Actinokineospora baliensis: one gene and its partner. The main gene of each other region encodes a partner of the protein of the gene in region 2 in a complex. Links are inferred from orthologs where the notes say so. Each region holds a gene or a part of one and is shown on either strand. Other genes may lie near its edges.

The links.
Region 1: JOD54_RS01100 (region 2) and sucB share a complex: the UniProt entries of both Escherichia coli proteins name them as parts of the 2-oxoglutarate dehydrogenase (OGDH) complex. The link is inferred for Actinokineospora baliensis from one-to-one orthologs.

The regions. Positions count from the first base shown.
Region 1 is NZ_JAFBCK010000001.1:3,018,106-3,027,238, forward strand. What follows is about bases 2,555-5,482. They hold sucB (2-oxoglutarate dehydrogenase, E2 component, dihydrolipoamide succinyltransferase), read right to left. Parts: upstream 4,904-5,482; coding sequence 3,206-4,903; downstream 2,555-3,205. Other genes in these bases: JOD54_RS14520 (TIGR01777 family oxidoreductase), read right to left, coding at 2,555-2,658; lpdA (dihydrolipoyl dehydrogenase), read right to left, coding at 4,970-5,482. Also shown: JOD54_RS14505 (hypothetical protein), read left to right, coding at 121-432; lipoyl(octanoyl) transferase LipB, read right to left, coding at 444-1,181; JOD54_RS14515 (phosphatase PAP2 family protein), read right to left, coding at 1,178-1,786; more of JOD54_RS14520, read right to left, coding at 1,783-2,554; more of lpdA, read right to left, coding at 5,483-6,340; JOD54_RS14535 (oxidoreductase), read left to right, coding at 6,542-6,877; JOD54_RS14540 (leucyl aminopeptidase), read right to left, coding at 6,926-8,422; JOD54_RS14545 (APC family permease), read left to right, coding at 8,602-9,133. UniProt on the Escherichia coli protein: E2 component of the 2-oxoglutarate dehydrogenase (OGDH) complex which catalyzes the second step in the conversion of 2-oxoglutarate to succinyl-CoA and CO(2).
Region 2 is NZ_JAFBCK010000001.1:318,241-328,737, reverse strand. What follows is about bases 3,302-7,593. They hold JOD54_RS01100 (multifunctional oxoglutarate decarboxylase/oxoglutarate dehydrogenase thiamine pyrophosphate-binding subunit/dihydrolipoyllysine-residue succinyltransferase subunit), read right to left. Parts: upstream 7,234-7,593; coding sequence 3,502-7,233; downstream 3,302-3,501. Other genes in these bases: JOD54_RS01105 (DUF6104 family protein), read right to left, coding at 3,302-3,437. Also shown: JOD54_RS01115 (hypothetical protein), read left to right, coding at 1-445; JOD54_RS01110 (NACHT domain-containing protein), read left to right, coding at 523-3,261; more of JOD54_RS01105, read right to left, coding at 3,258-3,301; JOD54_RS01095 (ABC transporter ATP-binding protein), read right to left, coding at 8,466-10,497. UniProt on the Escherichia coli protein: E1 component of the 2-oxoglutarate dehydrogenase (OGDH) complex which catalyzes the decarboxylation of 2-oxoglutarate, the first step in the conversion of 2-oxoglutarate to succinyl-CoA and CO(2).

The DNA of each region.
Region 1 (9,133 bases), 2.7 Mb from region 2 along the record:
AAGCACGGCAAGGCGGTCCCGCTGTTGAGCTCGCCCCTGTTCCGGGTCACAGAGCAGTAGGCGCGTGTGCTGCGCGGTCGGGTCAACGCGAAGTTCGCGCGGGCACTCCTGGGGGCCGTGGTGATCGGAATCCCCACCTTGGCCGCCCTGTGGCGCCACCTCCTGCCCAACCTGCGCCTCCCCGCCGTCGCCACCTGGACCGAGGCCGACGCCGAGCTGTCCCCTTGGCGCGCCCGCCACGACGGCACCGCCCGCGCCACGGTCACCCTGACGCTCCCCGACGGGACCACCCGCACCGCCACCCTGCCCGCCGCGCCCCTGGACCTCCTCGGCGCCATCACGGACAGCTCAACCCTCTGGGTCGGTGGCACCACCGGCCGCGTCGTCGTCGGATTCCCGGGGTACCCGCACACATCACCTACGCCGACCTGACGTGAGCGTGCCTAGTTCGGGGTGGCCAGTGCGAAGGTCACGCCGGGGCTGGTGGGCTCGGCTCGGCGGATCCAGTGCTCGGTGACGGGCAGTTTGCCGTCGAGGGCGTCGGGGATGGCGGTCTTCGCCAGTTCCAGGACCTCCGCCACGGTCACCGTGCGGCCCAGTTCCTCCGACAGCGAGGTCACACCCGCGTCGCGGATGCCGCAGGGGACGATGGTGTCGAAGGCGGACAGGTCGGCGTCGCAGTTGATCTGGAAGCCGTGCAGGGTCACGCCCCGCTGGACCCTGATGCCGATGGCGCCGATCTTGCGCTCGGGGCGGCCGTCGCCAGCGGGCAGCCAGACGCCGCTGCGGCCCTCGACCCGGCCGGTGGGCAGGCCGAGGTGGGCGCACATGGCGATCAGGCCCTCCTCGAGGCGGCGGACGAAGTCGACGACGTCCACCGGGTCCGAGAGCTTGATGATCGGGTAGCCGACCAGCTGCCCTGGGCCGTGCCAGGTGATCTTGCCGCCGCGGTCGATGTCGATGACCGTGGTGCCGTCGGTGGGGCGTTCCTCGGGGGTGGTGCGCTTGCCCGCGGTGAATACCGAGGGGTGCTCCAGCAGCAGCAGGGTGTCCTCGCCGGTGCCGTCCGCGCGGGCGTCGACCAGGTCGCGCTGCACGGCCCAGGCCTCGTGGTAGTCGATCGTGCCGACTTCGCGCACCGAGACCGGGTGGGTGTCGGCGCGGCAGGAGAAGGTGCTCACCCCCCGAGGGTACGCGCGGGCAGCAGCCGCAGCGCGACCCCGGCCAGCAGCCCGACCGCCACCACACCCACCGTCGCGCCGACCACGTCGGTGAGCCAGTGCACGTCCAGCAGCACCCGGCACAGCGCCGCCGCGGCGACCGCCAGCACGGTCACGACCACTACCAGTCGCAGCCGGTGCCCGGCCAGCCACGCGCACAGCACGACCGCGGTGAACCCCACCGCCGCCACCGACACCACGTGCCCGCTGGGGAAGCTGAAGTCCGGGTAGTCGCGCGGCCTGGCCCGGTCGAACACCGGCTTGACCAGCGAGACCGCCCGGCACACCGCCAGCAGCAGCACGCAGCGCAGCAGCAGCCCCATCAGCCGGGGTCTGCCCCGGTTCACCAGCGCCGCCACGATCAACCCCAGCGCCGCGACGACCGGCAGGACCGGCCCGAGCACCAGGCTGCCCACGTAGGCGATCCGCCCGGCGGTGCCCTGCCAGTCGGCACCGAGGGTGTCGGCGACCGCCGTGTCCACCGCGGGGGTCGCGTCGGAGACGATCTTGCCCAGGATGAAGAACAGACCGAGCAGCAGCACGCCGAGCGCGGCGAGCCGCCTCACCGAGCCTCCGTGGCCGCCAGGGCCTTGTCGATCGTGCCGTACCGGAAGTGGAAGCCGTTGTCCCGCAACACCTTCGGCTCCACCTGCTGGCTGCGCAGGATCTCGTCGGCGAACTCACCGGTCACCAGGCGCAGCGCGGCGCGCGGGACCGGCAGGATCGCGGCCCGGAACTTGGTCTTGGCGAAGGCGCGGGTGAACTCGGCGTTGGTGACCGGCGCGGGCCCGACCAGGTTCACCGGCCCGGCGATGTCGTTGCGCAGCAAGAAGGCCAAGGCCGCCACCTCGTCGTCCACGTGGATCCACGGCATGTACTGCTCGCCGCTGCCCAACCGACCGCCGATCCCGAGGAAGAACAACGGCCGCAACCGACCCAGCAGCCCGCCACGCGGCGAGAGCACCTGCGCAGAGCGCGCCAAAACCACCCGCGCCCCCTTCGCCGCCTCCGTCGCGGCTTCCCACCGCTGGCACAACTCGGCCAGGAAGCCCCCGCCCGCCGGGGTGGACTCATCGGCCGGACCGTCGGTGTCGCCGTAGTAGCCGACCGCGGAACCGTTGACCAGCACCGGGATCGAGTGCTCGGCGACCGCGGCGGCCAGCACCTCGGTCGGCTCGATCCGCGAGTCCAGCAGGACCTGCTTGCGCGCATGGCTCCACCGCCGGTCACCGATCCCGGCCCCGCACAGGTTCACCACCGCGTCCACCCCGGACAGCGCACCCTCGGCGATCACCCCCGCAGGCGGGTCCCAAGACCGTTCGTCGGGAGCCTGCGCGGGGCGCCGCACCAACCGCAACACCTCATCGCCGTCCGCGCGCAACCTGGCGACAAGAGCAGACCCAATAAGCCCGGAAGACCCGGCGACGAGTACGCGCATGCCCTGATCGTCCCAACCATCCCGCTCACCCGCACGCTCGGGTGATCACCCCCGGACGCGGTGGCCGGTGGTCCTGCCCTCCAGCAACGGCGAACGGCCGCCCCCGCAGTGGGAGCGACCGTCGCGGGTGGGCAGGACCTCGGGCCGATGTCGCCTCCGAGGGCGACCTCTGCAGTGGGTTCTCGACCGCGGCTAGGAATCGGCCTGCGCGGGCGCTATCGGCGAGGTGGTGGATGTCGGCGAGAGCGAGGTGCGCCGTCGCGCGGATGCTGATCGGCTCCGTCATCCCGCTCGGCGGCGTCGAGGTCCGAGCGCGGCCCGACCTCGACGTCGGCATCGGCGACCGGCCCGCGTCGGCGCCGTCGACGAGGCGGTCGTTGGGTGAGTGCGGGGTGTCTCGTCGCGCGGATGCTGATCGGCTCCGCCATCCCGCTCACCCGCACGCCCGGGTGATCACCCCGGACGCGGTGGTCGGTGGTCCCGCCCTCCCGCAACGGCGAACGGCCGCCCCCGTGGTGGGAGGCGGCCGTTCGCCGTTGGTCAGGGACTACAGCCCGAGGTCGCCCTCGAAGGCGCCCTCTTCCAGGCGGTTCTTCACCGCGGACAGGAACCGGCCCGCGTCGGCGCCGTCGACGAGGCGGTGGTCGTAGGTGAGGGCGAGGTACACCATGGACCGGATGGCGATGGTGTCGTCGCCGACCGAGTCGGTCACGACCACCGGGCGCTTGACGACCAGGCCGACGCCCAGGATGGCGACCTGGGGCAGCTGGATGATCGGGGTGTCGAACAGCGCGCCCTGGCTGCCCAGGTTGGTCAGGTTGAACGTCGCGCCGAACAGTTCGTCCGGGGTGACCTTGTTGGCCCTGGTGCGCTCGGCGAGGTCGGCGATCTTGTGCGCCAGCCCGCTGATGCTCAGGTCGCCCGCGTCGCGGATGGCCGGGGTGAGCAGGCCGCGCTCGGTGTCCACCGCGATGCCCAGGTGCTCGGCGCCGTGGTAGGTGACCTCGTTGGTCTCGTCGTTGATCGAGGCGTTGAGCTTCGGGTGCTGCTTGAGCGCCTCGACCGCGGCCTTGGCGAAGAACGGCAGGAACGTCAGCTTGACGCCCTCGCGCTGCTCGAACGCCGACTTGGACTTGGCCCGCAGCTTGGCGATGCGGGTCACGTCGACCTCGATCACCTGGGTCAGCTGGGCCGCGGTCTGCAGCGACTCGACCATGCGCCGCGACACCGTCTGGCGCAGGCGCGACATCTTCTGCGTGGTGCCGCGCAGCGAGGCGTCCGCGCCGGGTGCCGGGGCCGACGACGGGGCCTTGGCGGCGGCCGGAGCGCTCGGCTGGGGGGCCGGGGCCTTCTTGGCCTCGGCGGCGGCGAGCACGTCCTGCTTGCGGATGCGGCCACCGACGCCGGTGCCCGCCAGGGCGCCCAGGTCGATGCCGTGCTCGGCGGCCAGCTTGCGCACCAGCGGGGTCACGTACGGCGAGCCGTTGGACTCCTGCGCGGGCGCCGGTGCCGAAACCGGGGCGGGGGCAGGCGCGGCCTTGGGTGCCTCCTGCTTCGGGGTCTCCTTGGGCGCCTCGGCCTTGGGGGCTTCCTGCTTGGGCGGCTCGGGGGCCGACTCCTGCGGCGCGGGCGCGCTGCCCGCCTCGCCGATCACCGCGAGCTTGCCGCCGACCTCGACCGTGGCGTCCTCACCGGCGCTGATCTCCAGCAGCGTGCCTGCGACCGGCGAGGGGATCTCGGTGTCGACCTTGTCGGTGGACACCTCCACCAGCGGCTCGTCGACCTCGACGGTGTCGCCGACCTGCTTGAGCCAGCGGGTGACGGTGCCCTCGGTGACGCTCTCGCCCAGCGCGGGCATGGTCACGTCGGTGCCCTTGCCGCTGCCGCCCTTGGGCGCGTCCGCGGACGGCTCGGGGCGCGGAGCGGGGGCTTCCTCCTGCGCGGCGGGCTCCGGCTCGGCTTCGGGCTCGGCCTGTTCCTGGGCCCCGCTGTCGGCACCTGAGTCGGAGCCGTCGCCGATGATGGCCAGCTGCCCGCCGACCTCCACGGTCTCGTCCTCGGCGGCCACGATCTTCTGCAGCACGCCCGCGACGGGGGAGGGGATCTCGGTGTCGACCTTGTCGGTGGACACCTCCACCAGCGCCTCGTCGACCTCGACGGTGTCGCCCTCCTGCTTGAGCCAGCGGGTGACGGTGCCCTCGGTGACGCTCTCACCGAGGGCGGGCATCTCAACGGAGAACGCCATGGTTGTTCAGACTCCTCGTGCTTGCTGCTTGGCTGACGGGTGGGTTGGGGCTGGGCCGTCCACGCCTCAGCCGTGCACGTGCAGTGGCTTGCCCGCGAGGGCGAGGAACGCCTCGCCGAGGGACTCGTTCTGGGTGGGGTGGGCGTGCACCAGCGGGGCGACGTCCTCCGGGGTGGCCTCCCAGCTGTAGATCAGCTGCGCCTCGCCGATGAGCTCGCCGACCCGCTCGCCGACCAGGGTGATCCCGACCACCGGGCCCTCGGGCGAGCGGACCAGCTTCACGCCGCCGCTGGTCTTGAGGATCTGGCTCTTGCCGTTGCCAGACAGCGCGTACACCAGGGTCTCGGCCGAGCCGTACTTCTCCTTGGCCTGCGCCTCGGTCAGGCCGACGGAGGCGACCTCGGGCTTGCAGTAGGTGACCCGGGGGATACCGGCCTCGTCGATCACCTTCGGGCTCTGGCCCGCGATGTCCTCGGCGATGAAGATGCCCTGCTGGAAGCCGCGGTGCGCCAGCTGCAGTCCGGGCACCAGGTCGCCGACGGCGTAGACGCCGGGCAGGTTGGTGCGCAGCCGCTCGTCGGTGAGCACGAAGCCGCGGTCCATCGACAGGCCCGCCTCCTCGAAGCCGTGGCCCGCGCTGTTGGGGCCGCGGCCGACCGCGACCAGCAGCAGGTCGGCCTCCAGGCTCTCGCCCGACTCGAGGTTGACCACGACACCGGTGTCGTCCTGGGTGGCGCCGGTGAACCGGACCCCGGTCTTGAACTTGATCCCGCGCTTGCGGAACGCGCGCTCCAGCTGCTTGGACGCCCACTCGTCCTCGGCGGGCACCAGCCGGGGCAGCGCCTCGACGATGGTCACCTCGGCGCCGAAGGAGCGCCACACGCTGGCGAACTCCACGCCGATCACGCCGCCGCCGAGCACGACGACCTTCTGCGGCACGTAGTCCAGGTTCAGCGCCTGGTCGCTGGTGATGATCCGGCCGCCGATCTCCAGGCCGGGCAGCGAGCGCGCGAAGGACCCGGTGGCGAGCACCACGTTCTTGCCGGTGTAGCGGGTGCCGTCGACCTCGACGGAGTTCGGGCCGACGAACCGCCCGGTGCCCTCGACGACGGTCACCTTATTCGCTTTAAAGAGACCCTGGAGTCCCTTGTACAGCCCGGCGACGACACCGTCCTTGTAGGAGTTGACGCCGTGGATGTCGATGCCCTCCAGCGACGACTTCACGCCGAACTGGTCGCCCTCGCGCGCGTTGTCGGCGACCTCCGCGGCGTGCAGCAGCGCCTTGGTGGGGATGCAGCCGCGGTGCAAGCAGGTGCCCCCGACCTTGTCCTTCTCCACCAGGATGACGGAGAGTCCGAGCTCAGCGGCGCGGAACGCGCAGGCGTAGCCACCGGACCCGCCACCCAGGATCACAAGGTCAGCGGAGGTGTCAGTCACGGGATCTCCTCGACGAACGACAGCGACAAAAGTGCCGGTGCGTGGCGCGGTCGCGGACCCCACCAGCCACCACAAGACATCTTGTCACTACGCGAGGCACGCCTGCGAGGTGGCCGGGGTGTCCTGACCCCCTGTTCGGGTTACTCACCGGTACCCCGATCGGGGTCGGGGACAATGGGGGTGGCGGACCGGATATCGGAGGTGGCACAGGTGGGTCTGTTCGACTCGCTACGCAGGAAGCAGAAGCCGGGTGTGCTGCGCTCGGCGACCAAGCAGGACACCAGTCACCTGGACGAGTGGGCTGGTAGCAGGCACGGAGTGGAGGCCTACGTCGAACCGAGGACGAACGTGACGGACACGACTGTGGTCCTCGTCGCCCACGACGGCGAGTGGACCCGCCGCCGCATCACCGACTTCGACGCGGCGATGGACTTCGGCAAGAAGCGCGGCATCCCGGTCTACGAGGTCGCCAGGGTCGGCTACCCGAAGCGGATGCGCGACTACATGGCGCGGCAGAAGCGGGAGGGCAAAGGCTGAGGGCGGGGTGCTGACCGCACCCCGCCCTCAGCCCTGCTCGGTCCCAGGTCAGCCGTTCTCGGCGATGTCGGCGAGAACGGCGGCGATGGTGCGCACCGGGACGCCGGTTCCGCCCTTGTGCGTGTAGCCGTAGGGGCCGCCCATGTTGTACGACGGGCCCGCGATGTCGATGTGGGCCCAGGGGAGGTCCTCGGGGACGAACTCGCCGAGGAAGATGCCCGCGGCGAGCATGCCGCCCCAGCGGTGCCCGGTGACGTTGGCCAGGTCGGCGAGGCGGGAGTCGAGGTCGGCGCGCAGTTCCTCCGGCAGCGGCATCGCCCAGCCGCCTTCGCCGGTGGCCCTGGCGATCTGGGCGACGCGGTCGCGGAACTCGTCGGAGCCCATGACGCCCGCGGTGCGGTTGCCCAGCGAGATCGGCTGCGCCCCGGTCAGCGTGGAGGTCTCGATCAGGTAGTCCGGGTTGTCCTCGCCCGCCCGCACGATCGCGTCGGCCAGGATCAGGCGGCCCTCGGCGTCGGTGTTGAGCACCTCGACGGTCTTGCCGCCGTACATGGTGAGCACGTCGCCGGGGCGGTAGGCGTCGCCGGAGGGCATGTTCTCGGCCATCGGCACGGTGGCGGTGATGTGCAGCGGGTACTTGAGCTTCGCGGCGAGCACGATGCTGGCGATGACCGCCGCCGCGCCGCCCATGTCGGAGCTCATGACCTCCATGTTGGGCGCGGGCTTGATCGAGATGCCGCCGGTGTCGAAGGTGATGCCCTTGCCGATCAGGGCGACCTTCTTGCGCGCCTTGGGGCCCTTGTAGGTGATCCGCACCAGCCGCGGCTGGCGGGTCGAGCCGCCGCCGACGCCGAGGATGCCGCCGAAGCCGCCCTTGCGCAGCGCCTTCTCGTCGAGCACCTCGACCTCGAGGCCGTTCTCCTTGGCCAGCGCGGCGGCGCGCTCGGCGAAGGACGCCGGGAACAGGTCGTTGGGCGGGGTGTTGACCAGGTCGCGGGTCGTGGCGACGGCCTCGGCGATCGCGGTGGCCGCCTTCAGCGTGGCGCGGTGCTCCTTGGTGCTGCCCTCGGCGGGCGCGGCGAAGTCCACCTTCGCCAGCTCGCCGCCGCCCGCGTCGGACTTGTAGGCGGAGAAGGAGTACGCGCCGAGCAGGGTGCCCTCGACGGCGGCCTGCAGGTCCACAGTGGACAGCGTGCTGGCCAGGTGCTTGCTCGCGGCGAGCGCGCGGGCGGCGGCACCGGAGGCGCGGCGCACCTGCTCGGCGGACACGCCGCCGTCGGCGTCGGGCCTGCCGAGACCGGCGGCCACGACCAGGCGCGCCTTGAGCTTGCCCAGCGTCGGGACCTTGATGACCTCGTCGGCCTTGCCGGTCGCGCCGAGCGCGCCGAGCACCTCGGCCAGGGTCCCCCCGAACGCCGCGTCCACCGCGTCGGCGCCCGCCGCCAGCGCGGCACCGGAGCCGTTCTGGACGGTGCCGACCACGATGGCGTCGACGGGGGCCTCGGATACCGGCGTGGTGGCCAGGGCCAACTTGGGGGCGGTCACAGGCGTGCTCCTCGGATGTCGCTCGGGGGTGACCCGGCCGCCGAAGTCCTCGTGGGACCGGCGCGGACCTGGTCGGGGGGCCCTGATGGCCGGGTAATGACGCATGCTAACGAGTTGGTCGCGGCTTTCAACCAGTGGCCGGATGGAGAAAGCGGTACCGGTCTGGCACGGTTGTGCCCGTGACAGCGATGGGACAGGCCCGCGGTACCGCCTGGGCTAGGGTGCCCGCCGCCTCGGCGGTGGCGCTGGGCGCGGGAGCCCTGCTGACCAGCGGGCCCGCCGCCGCTGCCGCCGGGTGGTGGTCGGTGGCCGGGTTGGCGCTGGCCGGGCTTGTGGCCCTGCTGACCGCGGTGTCGCTGGCCGATCTTGCCGCTCAGTCTTGTCTCACCGGCGTTTCCGCGCATGTCAGAACCCGGCTGGGTGTGCTGCCCGGTCGGCTCGCGGGTGTGCTGGACGTCGGCGGGCGGGTGGTCGGGGCGGCGGCCGTGGCAGGCGCCGCGGGCGCTTACTTGTGGCCCGCGCAGCCGAAAGCGGCGGCGATCGGGGTGCTCGTCGGGGTGGCCGGACTCGCCGTCGGCCGGGTGTACTTCGCCGGGCCGTCGCGGTGGGTAATCGTCGGTGTGACGATGGTCACTGTCGCCGTGTTCGTGACAACCGGGCTGGCCATCGAGCCCGTCCGCCAGGCCGTCGACGCGGCCGCGGGCACCCCCG
Region 2 (10,497 bases):
CAACGGCCTGGTCATCGCGGGCGGCTCCTGGCTGGTCGCTTCCCTGGCCACCGCAGGCCTGTCCATGACCGTCGCAGCCCTGGCCGCCCGCCGAGACTCCCTCTCCCTCACCGAAGGCGGCGACTTCTCCACCACCCCCAAACTGGCCGTCGCCTACCTCGCCTTCGGCCTCTCCCTGGCCGGTTTCCCCCTACTGGCAGGCTTCGCCGCGACCCACCACCTACCCCACGCCACCGCCACCCCCATCGCGATCGCCGTGGTCATCGCGTTGTCGGTCACCGGAATCGCCGTAATGCGCGGCTTCCTCGGCCTCTTCACCCGCCGCCGAGCCGCAGGCGGAGAACGCGACCTAACCCCCCTGGAGAACTACGCCGTAGCAGTAGCCATGGCAGTGCTGTTCATCGCAGGCCTAGCCCCCGGCCTCCTCACCTGGCTGTCGCCCTGACCGCAGCCGCGCGGGTGCCCCAGCGCCCGCGCGGCCCTCCGGTATTGTGGCTGCCCCGCTGATCACCGGAGGCCACCATCACCGGCATCGAATCCGCCGCCCTGAAGCTCGGTTCAACCATCGCCACTCTTGCGGCCAAGACTTGGCTGAGTGGGCGCAAGAAGGAGAAGGTTCGGACAGCGACGCTGGTCCAGCTCGTCAATGCCGAGCTGACGAGACCGATGCAGCGCTCCAAGGTCACCCGGCTGGTGGACAGCATCGGCCAGTACGCTGCTGAACAGTTGGCGCCCGTCGTCCAAGCGCGCTTCGGCCATCTCCCCGACAACGAGGTTGAAGCCGCGATTCTGGCGGTGACTGATGTTCTCGATGACGCCGACCTCACCGATGAGGTGCTGTTCGAGGTCGATGCGGACGCCGAGAAGTTGGCCAAGCTCATCCGGCGGCAGTTCCCCGATCGACCGCGCACCGCGGCCCTGGATCCAGCCGCCTGGCCTGTCTACAACCTGGTACTGGATCAGTCTTGCCGCTATCTGGTGCAAGTCCTCCACTCGCTGCCGTCCTTCCAACCTGCGGCGCTCTCCGAAGTTCTGGCCCGACTGACCGGGCTGGCCGATACCATCGATGCGCTGCTCAGCCGTGTTCCGCTGACCAGTTTGCGTACTGCGGACGGCAGCGATGAGGCGTTCGAAGCCGAGTACCTGACGGCTCTTGTGCGCACGCTCGATCGGTTGGAACTCGTCGGTCTTCCCGACGACAAGCAACCGGCGCTCAAGCTGACAGCCGCCTATCTCAGCTTGAGCGCGCTGAGCGACTCGCGTCGCGCGAGTGCTCCGCTGGTGCCGAAGGAGCTCGTGGAGCACCTCGGCCACCAGCATAGCCAAGCGCTTCCGGTCGAGTTGGCCATCGGAGGGCACCGCAGGGTGCTATTGCGGGGCGAAGCGGGGTCCGGCAAGACCACGCTTGTGCACTGGCTGGCTGTCCGCGCTGCTCAACACGAGCTGACGGGTTCGTTGGTCGACTGGAACGGCCTAGTGCCCTTCGTGATCCGACTCCGCTCGCACGCCGCTGGAGACCTGCCGGGACCAGAGCGCTTCGCCCACGACACCACTCCGCAGGTGGCGGGCGCCATGCCTAGTGGATGGGCACACCGACAGTTGGCCTCGGGACGCGCACTACTGCTGGTCGACGGAGTCGACGAAGTCCCACCGGCTCGGCGAAGGGGGGTCAAGACCTGGCTGACGGGTCTGCTCGACACCTATCCAGAGACCCGGGTCGTTGTGACTTCGCGGACCGCAGCAGCGCAGCGGCGATGGCTGACCAGCTTCACCGCGATCAGTCTCGAACCGATGAGTCCCGCGAACGTCCACGACTTCATCGAACGCTGGCACAAGGCGGCAGGCCAGTCGGATAGGAGCGCCGAGAGGAGACTGCAGGGGCAGATGAAGCATCCGCACCTACGCGAGCTCGCCGCCACTCCACTCCTGTGCGCGATGCTCTGCGCCCTCAACTTGGTCCGCAAGTCGGAGCTTCCACGCAACCGCATGGACCTCTACCGGACCGCGCTGTCGATGCTGCTCCACCTTCGTGACGCTGAACGCGGTATCCCGAGCCTGCTGTCCGACGCCCAGAAGCGGGTTCTTCTGCGTGACCTGGCATGGCGGATGACTCTGGGCAGCCGGGCCGAGATGCGCGATGAGCAGGCACTCGCGCATCTGACCCGGAAGCTGCCCGAGATGCCGAAGGTCGATGGAAGCCCAGAAGCGCTGCTGACCGACCTCGTTGAACGCAGCGGCGTGCTGCGCTCACCAGTTCCCGGCAAGGTGGACTTCATCCACCGAACGTTCCAGGAGTACCTGGCTGCGGATGAAGCGATTCAACAGCACCACATCGAAACACTGGTCGGGCAGGCACACCTGGATACCTGGCGCGAAACCATCGTGATGGCGTGCGGCCACGCCACCGCGAAGCAGGCCGATGAGTTGATCAACGGCATACTCGATCGAGCCGACCAAGGCGACAGGCGCGCCCGCCGCCTCCGCCTCCTCGGCGCGGCCTGCCTGGAGACTGTCGCTGACATCGCCGCTCCAGCTCGGCAGCGGGTCGATGCGGCGATCGAGCGCCACCTGATCCCACCCCGAAGTTTTGACGAGGTGGAGGTGCTTGGCGCCCTTGGCGAGAAAGTTCTAAGGTTTCTGCCGAAAGATCTCAATAAAGTTCCTAGCAAGAGTGCCGATCTTGTAATCCGCCTGGCAGCTCTCACTGACTCGCAAGCTGCGCTACCGATATTGGCTGCTTATGCGCAAGATGCCCGAAAAGAAGTCTATTACGGTGTGTGCTTTGCAAGCTCACTCTTTGATCCAGAAACTTATGTAAATCAAGTTATGTTGAAGTCGCCGCATACTCGCCAAAATGTTATGGTACTTGGTGCTGAAATAATCCCGCATCTCACGCCTATGCGGGACTTGAAACGTTTCGGAATAGTGTTGACATCGCCCGGCATTTCCGGGCTAGGGGGTGTTGAGCCTATACTTAGCGTGGAGAGTCTGACGGTGGTGGCGGCGTCAAGTTTGGATGGCCTTGGCGAACTCTTTCGAATATTTCCGCGTGTGGCTATGTTGGTACTGGCAGGTGATTGCGACGCGAACCTTTCTGGGGCTGAGGCGCTCCCGCTGCAGTACCTGCTAGTTTCTAGCAAGACCGTCAATCTTGAGTGTGTGGCGAGTATCTCGACACTGAAGAAGGTGATCCTTTGCGACCCGATAGTTGCATCCGGGTTGGAAGGGGTGCGGGCGGAGGTTGAGATTATCCGCGGTTAGTCGTCGATGTCGTCGTCGTCGCGGGCTAGGAAGGTGGCTAGGCGTTCGGTGGCGGTTTCGAACTCCGGGTTGTTGTCGACGAAGGCGCGCATGCGGTCGGCTAGCCAGGCGAGGGTTACTTCTTCTTCGCCCCTGCGGGTCTCGAGTTCTTCGATGCCGCGGTCGGTGAAGTACATGGGGGTCCTCTGGAAATGAGAGGGGCCGCCGGGGGAAACCGGCGGCCCCGTTGACGATCTGGGGTTAGTCGAAGGCCTTTTCGATCAGTGAGCGCTGTTCGAGCTCGTGCACCTTGCTCGACCCGGCCGAGGGGGCCGACATGGGGCGGCGGGAGACTCGGGTGATGCGGGTGACGCGGTCGGGGAACAGTTCCGGCAGGGCCAGGCCGTAGAAGGGCCAGGAGCCCTGGTTGGCCGGTTCCTCCTGGACCCAGCGGATGTCCGCCGCGTTCGGGTACCGGTCGAAGATGGCGCCGATCTTGCGCTGCGGCACCGGGTACAGCTGCTCGACCCGCACGACCGCGACGTCGGTCAGTGCGCGCTTGGCCTGTTCGGCGGCGAGCTCGTAGTAGAGCTTGCCGGAGACGAACAGGATCTTCTTGACCGCGGCCGGGTCCGGGGTCGTGGGGTCGTCGATGACGGACTGGAAGCGGGTGTCGCCGGTGAAGTCCTCGACCGGGGAGACCGCGGCCTTGTTGCGCAGCATGGACTTCGGGGTGAACACCACCAGCGGGCGCTGCACGCCGTCGAGGGCGTGGCGGCGCAGCAGGTGGAAGTAGTTCGCAGGCGTCGAGGGCACCGACACGGTCATCGAGCCCTCGGCGCACAGCTGCAGCCAGCGCTCGATGCGCCCGGACGTGTGGTCGGGGCCCTGGCCCTCGTGCCCGTGCGGCAGCAGCACCACCACATCCGACACCTGGCCCCACTTGGCCTCCGACGAGGAGATGTACTCGTCGATCACCGACTGGGCGCCGTTGACGAAGTCGCCGAACTGCGCCTCCCACAGCACCAGCGCGTCCGGGTTGGCCACCGAGTAGCCGTACTCGAAGCCCAGCGCCGCGTACTCCGAGAGCGCCGAGTCGTAGACCATGAACTTGCCCTGGTCGTCGGACAGGTTCTGCAGCGGCAGGTACTCGCGGCCGGTCTTGCGGTCGATCACCGCGGCGTGCCGCTGGGTGAAGGTGCCTCGGCGCGAGTCCTGACCGGCCAGCCGCACCATGCGGCCCTCCAGGGTCAGCGACCCGAACGCCAGCAGTTCGCCGTAGGCCCAGTCGATGCCGCCCTCGCGGGCCATCTTCTCCCGGCGCTCCAGCACCGGCTTGACCCTCGGGTGCACGGTGAAGCCGTCCGGCAGGTTCACGTGCGCGTCGGCGATGCGCTCGAGCACCGAGCGGTCCACGCCGGTCGACAGCTTCGCGGGCACCTGCTGGTCGCGCTCGACCGACGGGCTCGGCGAGATCGGGTGCTTCTCCAGCTCCCGCACCTCGTTGAACACGTGCTCGAGCTGGCTGGAGAAGTCCCGCAGCGCCTTCTCGGCCTCTTCAACGGAGATGTCCCCGCGGCCGATGAGCGACTCGGTGTAGCCCTTACGCACGCTGCGCTTGGTGTCGATGATGTCGTACATGCCCGGCTGAGTCATCGAGGGGTCGTCGCCCTCGTTGTGGCCGCGGCGGCGGTAGCAGACCAGGTCGACCACGACATCCTTGTTGAACGTCTGCCGGTAGTCCATCGCCAGCCGCGCCACCCAGTAGCACGCCTCCGGGTCGTCGCCGTTCACGTGGAACACCGGCGCCTGGATCATCTTCGCCACGTCCGTCGCGTACTGCGAGGACCGCGAGTGCTCCGGTGCGGTGGTGAACCCGACCTGGTTGTTGATCACGACGTGCACGGTGCCGCCGGTGCGGTACCCGCGCAGCAGCGCCAGGTTCAGCGTCTCGGCGACCACGCCCTGACCGGCGAACGCGGCGTCACCGTGCAGCGCGACTGGCAGCACCGAGAACCCGACACCGCTGGCGTCGCCCTTGTTCAGCAGGTCCTGCTTGGCCCGCACGATGCCCTCGAGCACCGGGTCGACGGTCTCCAGGTGCGAGGGGTTGGCGGTCAGCGACACCCGGGTCTCGCCGTCGCCGAACATCCGGAAGTACTTGCCCTCGGCGCCGAGGTGGTACTTCACGTCGCCGGAACCGTGCGCCTGGCCCGGGTCCAGGTTGCCCTCGAACTCCTGGAAGATCTGCGCGATCGGCTTGCCGACGATGTTGGCCAGCACGTTGAGCCGACCCCGGTGCGGCATGCCGATGACGACCTCGTCGAGCTCGTACTCGGCGGCCTTGTCCAGCAGCGTGTCCAGCAGCGGGATGACCGACTCGCCGCCCTCGAGCGAGAACCGCTTCTGCCCCACGTACTTGGTCTGCAGGAAGGTCTCGAACGCCTCGGCGGCGTTGAGCTTGCTCAGCACGTACTTCTGCACCGCGGCCGGGGGCTTCTCGTGCGCCACCTCGACCCGCTCCTGGATCCAGCGCCGCTCGGCCGGGTCGAGGATGTAGGTGTACTCGACGCCGACGGTGCGGCAGTAGGAGTCGCGCAGCACGCCGAGCACGTCGCGCAGCTTCATCCGCTCCTTGCCCGCGAACCCGCCGACCGGGAACTCGCGGTCGAGGTCCCACAGGGTCAGCCCGTGCGAGCGGACGTCGAGGTCCTCGTGCTTGCGCTGCCGGTAGTTCAGCGGGTCGGTGTCGGCCATCAGGTGACCGCGGGTGCGGTAGGCGTCGATCAGGCCGATCACCCGCGCGGTCTTGTCGACCGGGCCCTCGGCCAGGTCCGCGGTCCAGCGGATCGGCTCGTAGGGGATGCGCAGCGAGGTGAAGATGTCGTCGTAGAAGCCGTCCTCGCCCAGCAGCAGGCGGTGGATCTCGCGCAGGAACTCGCCGGACTCGGCGCCCTGGATGATCCGGTGGTCGTAGGTGGACGTCAGCGTGATGATCTTGCTGATGCCCATCTCGATCAGCGTCTTGTCGCTGGCGCCCTGGAACGGCGCCGGGTACTCCATCGCGCCGACGCCCAGGATCGCGCCCTGGCCGACCGAGAGCCTGGGCACCGAGTGGTTGGTGCCGATGCCGCCCGGGTTGGTCAGCGAGATCGTGGTGCCCGCGAAGTCGTCCGCGGTGAGCGTGCCGCCGCGGGCCTTGCGGATCAGGTCCTCGTAGGCCTGCCAGAACTGCTGGAAGGACATCCCCTCGCAGCCCTTGATCGAGGCGACGACCAGGTTGCGGCTGCCGTCCTTGCCCGGCAGGTCGATCGCCAGGCCCAGGTTGACGTGCGCGGGGGTGACCGCCTGCGGCTTGCCCTCGGCCTCGGCGTAGTGCCGGTTCATGTTCGGGTACGCCTCGAGCGCCCGGATCATGGCGTAGCCGATGAGGTGGGTGAAGGAGACCTTCCCGCCCCTGGTCCGCTTCAGGTGGTTGTTGATCACGATGCGGTTGTCCGCGAGCAGCTTCGCCGGGACCGCGCGCACGCTCGTCGCGGTCGGCAGCGCCAGCGACGCGTTCATGTTCTTCGCGATCGCGGCAGCTGCCCCGCGCAGCGGCTTGCGCTCCTCCTCGCCGCTGGCGGCGGGCTTGGCCGCGGGCGCCTTGGCGGCGGGCGGCGGCGTCGCGGCCGCCGGTGCCTTGCCGTTGCCGGACGGGGGAGCCTGCTTGGGCGCCTGCGCGGCGGGGGAGGTGCTCGTCGACTCAGGCGCCCGTGTCGGCGCTGCGGCCTTGGGCGCCGGTCGCGCCGCGGTCTTCGCGGTGCCCGCGTCGGCCGCGGTCTTCGCCTGCGCGGCACCCTGGGTCGCCGCCCGGGGTGTTGGCTTGTAGTCCGCGAAGAAGTCGTGCCACGCGGGGTCTACCGACGAGGGGTCGGCGAGGAACTGCTCGTACATCTCCTCGACGAGCCACTCGTTCGCACCGAACTGTGACGCGGGACTGCTGCTGGACACGGCTAACTCTCGCCTCTATCCATCTCGATCTCGACCTGAACACACTCCCCGTCAGGCTAGTCCCCCGGTCAGGACGGTGGTTACTCAACCAACCGGCCGTGGCGCAGCTCATGTGTGGCGCCGCCTACTGAATCGTTTGAGGAACCGATCATGTGCGGTAAGTCGCCCCCGTGGTAGGCAGTTCTTCCCGCTGTGTGGACCCCTCTTTGGTGCCGGATCACCCCCTTGAGTGATCGCCGAACGGTCGCCGAGTGGTCCCCGGGCACACGCCAGACATCCAGGAGCGGAAGCCGAACGGTCACCGCCCGCCGCCCGCGCGGGCACCGGGAGGTTTCCCCGCCACCGCACGGGAAAACCTCGACGCGCCGGTGGTCGTGCCCGGCGAACAGTCGACCGGCAGACCTCTCGGTGACCGATCAGTTCGCCACCTCGAAACGGCGGTCGACCGCGACCACCGTGGGTGCCGATTGGCCGCACCCCCCTGCCGAGGTGACCAGCCGATCGCACCGCACGCCTGGTGCTGCCATTCGGCTAGCCCTCTGGCGTCGTTGGGCTCGACGGGGGTGACCGTCGGATGGGGAGGAACTGCCCCGGGCCGTGCGGTGGGGGCGCGGTGATGTGCCTGCGGGCGCAGGTCTGGTTGGCCGCTCGGGGCTTCCGTTGGGGCTTGCGGGCTCTGCGGGGGCATCCCGACTGGGCAGGTGCAGGGGAGCGTGTTGCCGAGTCTGTGGATGTCGGCTTGGGGTGCCGCTCGGTGGTGTGGGTGGCGGCGTGGTCAGCTTCTGGGGTGATCCGCCTGGGCGGGTGCAGGGGAGTGCGTTGCTGAGTCTGTGGACGTCGGTTCGAGGGATGCCGCTTGGTGGTGTGGGTGGGCGTGGGGTGCCGACTCGGTGTGGGCGGGTGGCGCCGTGGTCAGCTTCTGGCTGAACGGTCCCGGCAGTGCGGTGGGGGCGCGTTGACGAGCCAGCGGGCGTTGGTCTGGTTGGGCCGCTCTGTGGCTCAGCTGGGGTTCGCGGACTCTGCGGGAAGCGGCACCTGGGTGCGGCCATGATCAGCCGCAGTGCCGGGACCGCTTGGGGGCGGCAGCAGAAGCGCCTTGGCGAGCAAGCGGGTGACTGGCGTTAAGGCAGCGGTGTGGCCGTCCTCGGCCGTTGTCCTGGGCAGCCGCTCATCGGTGGGGACTGCCCGACTCCCGGCGGGGCCGTGCCCGTCGGGCGCGGCCCCGCCGGTGGCTATGAGCCGTGGGCGGGTTCGGTGATCGGGGCGGCTGTGGGGGAGGTGTGGGGGTCGAGGGTGCCCAGTTCCCAGAGGCGGGCGTAGTGGCCGCCTGCGGCTAGCAGGTCGGCGTGGGTTCCCTGTTCGACGATGCGGCCGTTGGCCAGGACGAGGATCTGGTCGGCTCTGGCGGCGGTCGCGAGGCGGTGGGCCACGACGAAGGTGGTTCGGTGGGTGGTGATGTGTTCGCTCGCTCGCAGGACCGCGGACTCCGTGGCCGGGTCCAGGGCGGCGGTGGCCTCGTCCAGCAGCAGGATGTCCGGGGCGACGAGTTCGGCGCGGGCCAGGGCGATGAGTTGGCGCTGGCCCGCTGAGAGTCCTTGGCCGCGTTCGCCGACGGGGTGGCGGAAGCCGCTGGGGAGGGTGGCGACCATCGGGAGCGCACCGACGTCCCTGGTGGCGGATTCGATGATCGGTGGCGGCGAGCCCGGTCTGCCGTAGGCGACGTTGCGGGCGATGTCGCCGGTGAACAGGTGCGCCTCCTGCGGGACCACGCCCAACCTGGACCGGTACGCCGACGGGTCGTAGCCGCGGAGGTCGACGCCGTCGACCAGGACGGCGCCGTCGGTGGGGTCGTAGAAGCGGGCCACCAGTTTGACCAGAGTGGACTTCCCGGCCCCGGTGGCCCCGACCAGCGCGACCGTCTCACCAGGACGCACGCGCAGCGACACCCCAGACACGGCAGGCACGTCGGTCCCCGGGTAGGTGAAGGTCACGTCCCGCAGCTCCACCGCCCCGGCCAGCCGGTCCGGCACCGGCACCGGGTCGGCGGGCGGGACCACCGAGGTGGGCGTGCGCAGCAGGTCGCCGATCCGGTGCAGCCCGACCCTGGCCTGCTGGTACCCGTCGAACACCGACGACAGCTGCTGCACCGGCGCGAAGAACAGGCCCAGGTACAGCAGGAACGCCAGCAGCACCCCCGGGCTCAGGTCGCCGTCGGCCACCCGGGTCGCGCCCACCACCAGCACAGCGGCCTGACCCAGCCCGGACAGCATGGTCACGAACGGGAAGTACGTCGCGATGTAGCGCTGCGCCCGCAGCCTGGTCCGCCGGTAGGCGTCGCTGCGCTCGGCGAACCGGCGCGCCGACACCTCCTCGCGGGTGTACGCCTGCGCCACCCGCAAGCCGGTCACGTTCTCCTGCATGTCCGCGTTGACCGCGCTGACCTGCTCCCTTGCCTCGGTGTAGGCCGCCGAGGACAGCCGCTGGAAGATCGCTGTCGCGACCGCGAGCACCGGCAGCACGGCCAGCGCCACCAGCGCCAGCGACAGATCTGTCACCAGCAGCGCGACCGTCACCGCGACCACGGTCACCACGCTGGCTACCGCCGTCGTCAGCCCGGTCTGCAGGAACGTCGACAGCGCGTCCACGTCCGTGGTCATCCGGGTCATGATCCGACCGGCTAGCTCGCGCTCGTAGTAGTCCAGCCCGAGTCGCTGCAGGTGCGCGTAGCTGCGCACCCGCAGGAGGTAGAGCAGCCGCTCGCCGACCCGCGCGGTCAGCACCGTGGTCACCGCCGTGTTCAGCCACATCACCACGACCAGCCCCGCCGCCAGTACCGTGACCACGAACAGCACCCCGGTCGCCCCGGTCAGCACGCCCGCGTCGATCCCGTGCCGGAACAGCGCGGGCATCGCCACCGCCGTGATCGAGTCCAGCACGACCAACCCCAGCACCACGGCCAACGCCCACCGCGCTGGCCGCAGCAACCCGCGCAGCCGGAAACCCGGGTCCGGCGCCGTCGGGTCCTCACCGCGCAGGTCGGGCACCTCCACCGCGGGCGGCAGCGCACGCACCTGCGCCAGCAACTCCTCCGTCGCGGGCGTGCCGCTCACCGCCGCGGCGGCGGCCCCACCGCCCATCCGGCCCCCATGCCCGGCCCCGGGGCGCATCACGGGCTCCGCCGCCCGAACCGCCGCAGGGGCCTCCGGAGCCGTCTCGGGCCACAGCGAGGGGGTGATCCCGTTCGGCCCCGGCACCAGGTCGGCC